One region of the Bacillus sp. LL01 genome, then DNA from elsewhere that is predicted to be linked to it. Evidence: riboswitches for the same ligand, from Rfam matches in the RefSeq annotation. Region 1 holds a riboswitch; the other holds the start of a gene.
The links. Region 1 has a riboswitch for S-adenosylmethionine ahead of metE (5-methyltetrahydropteroyltriglutamate--homocysteine S-methyltransferase). Riboswitches for the same ligand answer to the same signal wherever they lie in the genome.
Positions count from the first base shown of each region.

Region 2: linked by a shared signal. The riboswitch ahead of AB685_RS15365 (methionine ABC transporter ATP-binding protein) and the one ahead of metE (5-methyltetrahydropteroyltriglutamate--homocysteine S-methyltransferase) in region 1 are both predicted to bind S-adenosylmethionine.

Region 1 covers NZ_LFEL01000001.1:744,361-748,541, reverse strand. The annotation lists gene metE (5-methyltetrahydropteroyltriglutamate--homocysteine S-methyltransferase) at 1-2,116, opposite strand, end outside; cobalamin riboswitch at 2,268-2,460, opposite strand; SAM riboswitch class I at 2,527-2,637, opposite strand; gene AB685_RS03820 (BrxA/BrxB family bacilliredoxin) at 2,890-3,327, shown strand; gene AB685_RS03815 (glycosyl hydrolase family 18 protein) at 3,612-4,181, shown strand, end outside.
Region 2 covers NZ_LFEL01000005.1:65,601-69,781, forward strand. The annotation lists gene AB685_RS15355 (SEC-C domain-containing protein) at 1-1,209, opposite strand, end outside; SAM riboswitch class I at 1,541-1,649, shown strand; SAM riboswitch class I at 1,744-1,849, shown strand; gene AB685_RS15365 (methionine ABC transporter ATP-binding protein) at 2,105-3,136, shown strand; gene AB685_RS15370 (methionine ABC transporter permease) at 3,126-3,776, shown strand; gene AB685_RS15375 (MetQ/NlpA family ABC transporter substrate-binding protein) at 3,792-4,181, shown strand, end outside.

The DNA of each region.
Region 1 (4,181 bases):
CAAGTTTTGGGATCCTTGGACTATGAATATCATAAACTCCAAGCCCTATCCCGTTGTCATACGTATTTACTTCAAAAGAGTGAATGAGCGAACCATGGCTTCTGGAGGTCTCAATTGAAATAACATCAGCATCGAGTGCTTTAATTGCTTCGATAATATCTTCAAAGTCCGAATAACACATATGTGTATGAATTTGTGTTTCATTTTTCACAGAGGATGTTGCAAGTTTAAATGAATAGACTGCTGCGTTAAGGTAGTCTTCCCATTTTTCAATCTTTAGTGGAAGTCCTTCACGGAGTGCGGGTTCATCCACTTGAATCATACGTATTCCATTTTCTTCGAGGAATTCCACCTCTTTTTTTAGAGAAAGTGCTATCTGGTTTGCCACTTCAAAACGGGAAATATCATTTCGAACAAAAGACCAGTTTAAAATGGTAATGGGGCCTGTAAGCATGCCTTTAACAGGTTTGTCTGTCAACGATTGGGCAAATAAGGTTTCATTAATTGTCATTGGGGATTTGAATGAAACATCACCGAAAATAATAGGTGGCTTTACACATCTTGATCCATATGACTGTACCCAACCGGACTTCGTGAATTGAAAGCCAGCTAATTTTTCCCCGAAATATTCTACCATGTCAGTACGTTCAAACTCTCCATGTACAAAAACATCAAGGCCGATTTCCTCCTGAATATGAATCCACTTTTCTATTTCAAATTTAATAAATTCCTCATAATCCGAATCAGTTATTTTGCTTTTACGCCATTTTTGACGCTGTTTAATAACTTCTTGTGTTTGAGGAAAGCTGCCAATAGTAGTAGTAGGAAGAAGTGGTAATTGGAAAGCAGCCTCCTGCAATTTTTGGCGAACATCATATGTAGCTTCCCGTTCAGCTTTATATGAGCGCAAGTTTTTGATGTTTTCTTGGACCTCTGTGTTATTTCGTAGGGCAGAATTCTTTAGCTTTTGTATAGATTTTGTAGTTAAAGCAAGTATGTCCTGTATAGATTCTTTGCCATCTCTGATTCCTCGTGAAAGCACGGCGACTTCTTTTAATTTTTCATCAGCAAAGGAAAGTGCATCTCTTAGGTTATCATCAAGTGTTTCTTCATTCTTTACGGTTACTGGTACGTGCAATAAACTTGATGAAGGCTGTACTATTAGAGTGATTACTTCTTTTGTAATCTCTTCAAGGATTGATAAAGTATCTTCAAGGTTCGAACGCCAGATATTACGGCCGTCAACGACTCCAGCAGCAAGGACCTTATCTTTAGGAAATCCATACTTCTTTAATTCAACAAGGTTTCGACCATGATCATGAACAAAGTCGAGTCCTATCCCATGAACAGGAAGAGAAGTAATTTTTTCATAGTGATCAATTACCTCAAAATAGGTTTGTAGTAACACTTTTACAGCTGGTGCTGCTTCATGCAGGCTTTGATAGATTTCGTGAAATAATGTAACTTCTTCTTCTGTGATGGTTGTGGTTAGAATGGGTTCATCAATTTGTATCCATTCTACCTCCTCCTCCTGCAATTCTCGTAAAATCTGTGCATACAGCGGAACAAATTGCTCAACAGTAGCTTTAAACTGATTTTTATCATAGCCTTTGGCCAATTTTACAAAGGTGACGGGCCCTAAAATTACAGGTTTTCCTTTTATTCCTAGGTTTTCTTTGGCCTCCTTATAAAAGTGTAGTGGCCGGTTTTCAACTAAACTTGGCAATGTATCCTCTAACTCTGGAACAATATAGTGATAGTTTGTATTAAACCACTTCGTCATTTCTGAAGCCACAGCATTTTCTGCTCCTCTTGCCATATTGAAATAGGTCTCTAGAGGTACTTTTCCTCCCTGATAGTCAAATCGCTTAGGCACTAGGCCAAACATTACTGCAGTATCAAGTACATGGTCATAAAGACTGAAGTCGCCAATCGGTATTAAATCAATTCCGAGATCCTTTTGTTTCTGAAGAAATTGAAGACGTAACTCTTCCATTTGTTTTAAAAATTCCTGTTTCTCCAGATTTCCTGCCCAAAACTGTTCAAGTGATTTCTTCCATTCGCGCTTTTCTCCAATTCTTGGATAACCAAGGTTTGAATTTAAAACTTTACACATTTTATCTCTCCTTAATTTGTTTGGATTTTGTCATCAACTAAAAAATCTCCCTTTTCAAATAAAAGAGAGATTCATACGCACACTTAACTAGAGTTGAGACATTCTGGTTTACTCAACACGCATTTCTCACTCCCCTCTATAACCTCGTAGAGTACAAGCGCATACAACAGGCAGGTATCCTGACTTAGGTTCATTGCTTCTTATCCCTTCCCATTTCATTCTAAACAGTGGACGATAAGTCGCTCCCCATTACAGTGGCGGGACCGTGCCGGAATTTCACCGATCTTCCCTTTTTGGCCGAATAAGTTACTTATTCATTCAGCACCTGATGCATTTGATATGAAGTTTTAGTAATCAACAAAAAATAAAAACCTCTCTAAAAATATAGAGAGGCTGTGTAGAAGTATCCTCTCTTATCTGTCATAGCAATTTGCTATGCAGGAATTAGCACCTTTACAATAAAATGATTGAATGGTTGCCGGGCATCATAGGGCCAGTCCCTCCGCCTCTCTTAATAAGAGTGTTAAATATTTGGTTAATTTAGAATTAATAAACATACTAGCATGACCCATCCATACTGTCAAAGGTAATTTTTTTAAACACAAAAAAAGGAAAGCGAGCATATCACTTTCCTTCAACTAGGGAGTATAGGGGTATGGATATCAAGATGTTACAATTATAATACCCGCCAAAACAGAAAATAAACCTTTTTTATTTTATTTATTAGAAAAAAATTGGTATGATAGAGGTAGTTAAAGAAGAGGTGATACAACATGAATATCGATTTTAATATGTTTATGAATGATGTTGTTCGTACTGCCAGAGAAGAAATGGATAACGCTGGCTATGAGCAACTGAAAACAGTTGAAGATGTAGAAGAAGCATTTGCACGAAAAGGTACAACACTTGTAATGGTAAACTCCGTTTGTGGTTGTGCTGGTGGTATTGCACGTCCTGCTGCAACGCATGCGGTGCATTATGACAAGCGCCCGACAAACTTGGTTACTGTTTTTGCAGGTCAAGATAAAGAAGCAACTGAGAAAGCACGTGAATATTTCGAAGGCTATCCGCCATCCTCTCCTTCTTTCGCGCTATTAAAAGACGGCAAGATTGTAACGATGGTAGAAAGACACGAAATCGAAGGCCATGCGCCAATGTCAGTAATCACAAAGCTACAAGGGTATTTTGAAGAGCATTGTGAAGAGTTGTAAGAGTTTTAAAAAGAGTGCCGAAATCCTCAATGGGATCGGTACTCTTTTTATTTTACTTCCAGGACATAATAGCTGCATCAGAAGTGCAGGCAGATAATAACACCGTAACAAAAATTATGTTTTTACCCATTAATATCCTCATCAACTATGCCACAATTACGCTTATTTTGTATAAATAATACCGTATTTTGGAAAACGAGCGTACTAATATTTACCGCTACTCCCACTGCCTGCTACATATTAAAATGATAGATAAGCAGTTATATAGGAGGAAGTAACAGAAAATGCAACTTAGATGGAAACAGATGATTTATATTTTTGTTGTGCTCGCGCTTGTTAGTGCAACACTTGTACACTTTTTAAATACTGAACATGTACCTACAGAAACCACTCCTGTGAAAGAAGCGGAAGCGGTGGAGGAACCAAAGGATAATCCACCAGAAATCTTAAGCTTCAGCTATTCTTCTGAGGAAAAGCGAGAGTCTACTGTTAGAGGAGATGTGGAGCTAAAAGTCGAGGCAAAAGATGACAACTCCATTAGTAAGGTCGAGTTTTACAGCAGTAACGGTGACTACTTAATCGGTGAAAAAACGGAAGCACCATTCACAATCAACTGGTCGACTGATCCTTGGGTGGAAAATGGCGAGCAGACTTTAAAAGTTGTTGTGTATGATAGCGCCGGTCAAGTGGTAGAAACAAAGGAAACGGTAAGGGTGGAAAACAGTTCAAAAGCGGAAACGGGCTATAAGATGGTAGGCTATTATGCTGGTTGGGCTAGCTATTCCGGTTATAACGTTTCTGATATTGATGCAAGTAAGCTGACTCATATCAATTACGCCTTTGCAAACATCTCG
Region 2 (4,181 bases), on a different contig from region 1:
TTCTACCGTTTGGCTATCTATTGCCATTTTGCCAGTTAACAATTTGCCAAGTTCCCGAAATTTCACACCAACAGCCCTGTCAGCATAAAAGTAGAACGAATTTGGTAATTGCACTGCATGGATAAACTGACTTTCTTCCTCTTTCAAATAATCTCCTAAGCCCGGCCACAGTGCATGGTTCCTGTTTCGTTTCATCCACTGAGTGAAGGATTTCAAGGTGCTTATAAAATCAGTGATTTGAGTTTTTGACATACTCTCAAACATATCAAAATATTCTTTTGCCAAAAGTTTTTTCCAGAACCTCTCATCTACATCCTTTAAATCTACAATTTGATTTCTTTTTAATACTTCATTGAGGTCTTGCAGGCTTTCCCGGTACTTCCGGACTGTATTCCCCTTTTTACCTGCAGTTTTTTCCTGGTAAAAAGCAAGAAAATCCCTGGCATATACCGGAAGATGCTCCAGCCCGAGGGCCTCTAAATCAGGAATATCCTTCTCTTGAAATTGAGTTGGATTATCTTTAGCCAATAAAGCCTCCAACACTTCGGGCGTATATTTCATCATCACTTCCTCGTAAGTCATTTCTGATTCCACCATAAGTGATTCTACTTTGTTTTTAGCACGATTTACTCCGTTTGGCTCTGTAAAAACCCTTACTCCATTGAAGTAATACTTACCATTATGCAACTCCAACAGCCCGACAGTCCCAATCTGCAATCCTAAATTACCCGGTACGTTCTCGGGAATATTCGCTAGGGGATACTTTTCTTTTGTTATTAAATCTTCAAATATGATGATATCACCCTTACTTTCAAGTGCATGAACTAGGCGAAATCTCAGACTCGTCCATATTTTTGCAATCGTCTTTAATTCTGTTTCCAGCTGGTTACCTTTTACCTTATAAAACCATTCAACTCCGCGAAGACTCTTTTCAAACCGGTGCATAAATAATGCAAAAAATGGAAACATCATCGATTTATCTCTTTCGCTTACAAAATGTCCTATCTTTTTTTCAAAACCGGCATGTAGATCTTCCATATCTTGACGGTCCAAATCCCGCATCACAAAATCTATCACCATCGTAGTAAGCACATGCTTCCGCTCATAAAAAAGCTTCTCCTGCAGTTTATCTTCATACCTCATCATACAGCACTTTTTATATTTTTTGCCGCTGCCACAGTGACAGAATTGATTCCGGCTGATCCCCATAGTGAAACAACTCTCCTTTGATTGACTAGTTCCATTTTAAAATAGAACCGGATAGGACGCAAAGGGGGAATAAAAGAAGGCACTCTCACATAGCCTTTTAAGTTTCATTACCTTCCCACAAAAAGGAAAGGTGAAAATATGATAATTCAGAGATTAAAAACACGCCAAATATGAAAACGTTTTATAGGCTGAGTTATCAACTATCCTCCCTTGAAGACAAGCTCACTAAGCCTCAAGATCTTCCGGAAAATTTTTTCATACTCCAAAAAAAACCGTTGACATCCTTTCAGAACCGTTATAAACTTAGCATCATTCAACAAACAAACTTATTTTCTTATCCAGAGAGGTGGAGGGAACGGCCCTTTGAAACCTCGGCAACAGGCTTCCATGTAAAGCACTGTGCCAACTCCTTCAAGCAACCAAGCTTGAAAAGATAAGAAGAGCATAAGCATGGACGACGCTAACCTCTTCTTACCTGTTAAGAAGAGGTTTTTTGTATTCCAAACCCGAGTTTTCCAATTGAATAAATCTTTTTTCTTATCCAGAGAGGTGGAGGGACTGGCCCTTTGAAACCTCGGCAACAGGCTTTTAATCAAAGCACTGTGCCAATTCCATCAAGCAGTAGCTTGAAAGATAAGAGAGAGCATCTACATACCGATGCCCTTTTCTTGTCTTTTCAAGAAAAGGGTATTTTTATTTTGGGCTCTCTTATACGCCCGTGTTGCTTTCCGCAAAATGCTTCGCTTTCCGCGGGGCGACCTTGAGCCTCCTCGGGCCTTGCCCTGCGGGGTCTCAAGATTGTCGCTACTCTCCCGCTGGAGTCTACGCTTTTTGCTCCAATCAACAGCTAGAAACCATTGCATTTTCTCATTTACATAAATAGGGAGGAAACATCATGATCACATTCAAAAACGTTAAAAAGGTCTACAAAAGTGGTGAGCAGGAAGTACATGCACTCGATGGCATCGACTTGAGCATTGAAGAAGGCGAAATTTACGGAGTTATCGGATTCAGCGGTGCGGGAAAGAGTTCCCTCCTAAGATGTGTGAACCTGCTGGAAAGACCTTCATCCGGTAAGGTTCTAGTTGGTGGAGCAGACCTCTCAAAACTCCCAGCCCACAAGTTGAGAGAAGCCAAACGAAAAATCGGCATGGTCTTCCAACATTTCAATCTGCTGAACTCCAAAACCGTCTATGAGAACGTGGCAATGCCCCTACTTATCAGCAATGTAAAGAAGGCGCACATACAAGCAAGAGTGGAGGAACTTCTGGATTTTGTAGGACTAAGCGATAAGAAGGAAAATTACCCGGATCAATTGTCCGGCGGTCAGAAACAGCGGGTTGGAATTGCTAGAGCCTTAGCCACACGCCCTTCCGTTCTACTTTGTGACGAAGCGACGTCTGCACTTGATCCGCAAACAACGAGCTCCATTCTTCAACTTTTGAAAAAAATAAACCTGGAATACAAAATCACCATCCTCATGATCACCCATGAGATGTCAGTCATCCGGGACATCTGTGATAAGGTGGCCGTCATTGAAAAAGGGAAAATCATTGAACATGGTTCGGTTTTCGATCTATTTTCCAATCCGAAAACCTCAACCGCACGGAACTTTGTCAGCTCGGTGCTGAATGATAAACTGCCGGCATCCATCCGGGAGCTCGTCAGTCAGAAGGATGATCATCAAGGCATCTACCGAATCAATTTTGTGGGTGCATCAGCAGGTCAGCCGTTCCTGTCCCAGGTCGCGAAAAAGTTCCATGTTGATGTGAATGTTCTTTTTGGAAACATTACGGAACTTCAAGGGGTACCTTTTGGCAATCTGATTGTCGAATTAAAAGGAGAGCCTTCCGAAATCAAACGAGCTTTATTTTATATCCAGCAAGAAAAAGTATTAGTGAAAGAGGTGAATGCACATGCGAGTTAGTTCCGATCAGATCATTGATGCATTACTTGAAACCTTATCCATGGTCAGCTTTTCCCTTCTATTCTCCATCCTCATCGGCTTACCGCTTGGTGTGCTGTTGGTTGTAACAAGAAAGGGACACATTCTGGAAAACACGGTTTTATTCAATTTTTTAAATCCGGTCATCAACGTTTTGCGTTCGATACCCTTCATCATATTATTGGTTGCCATCATCCCGCTCACCAGATTAATAGTGGGAACTTCCATTGGGACTGCAGCCGCTACCGTGCCTCTAATCTGTTATGCGGCACCATATTTTGCAAGATTAGTAGAGAATTCTTTGTTGGAAGTGGAACCCGGGGTTCTAGAAGCCGCAGAGGCAATGGGGGCTACACCAAAACAGATTATATTCCGTTTCCTGCTACCTGAAGCATTAAGCTCCCTGGTACTTGCCATCACCATCGCAACCATCGGACTGATTGGGGCATCTGCAATGGCTGGGGCTGTTGGAGGCGGAGGCCTTGGTGATCTCGCAATTACATATGGTTACCAGCAATTTGATGAAGTGACGATGTTCATCACTGTTGCCATGTTGGTTGTCATGGTGCAGGTCATTCAGAGTTCAGGAAACATTTTATCAAAAAAAATTAGAAGACGATAAGGAGAGATATACATCATGAAAAAATTACTCGGCCTTGCCATTTTAACCGTACTATTACTAACTGCAGTTGGATGCTCAAAAGACAACGAAACAATCAAAATCGGAGTTAGCGGCACAGACAACAGAATCTGGGACTTTGTTGCCAAGAAAGCAGAAAAAGAAGGATTGGAAATTGAGATTGTCACCTTCTCCGATTATGTACAACCAAATCTTGCATTAGCTCAAAAAGAACTCGATGCCAATGCGTTCCAGACCATCTCTTACTTTAATGCATTTATTAAAGAGCATGACCTGGACTTATCACCCATCGCAACAACCGTAATTGCACCAATGGGGCTTTACTCCGAGAAGTATGAAAATGTGGAGGATATCCCAGAAGGCAGTAAGATTGCCGTACCAAACGAA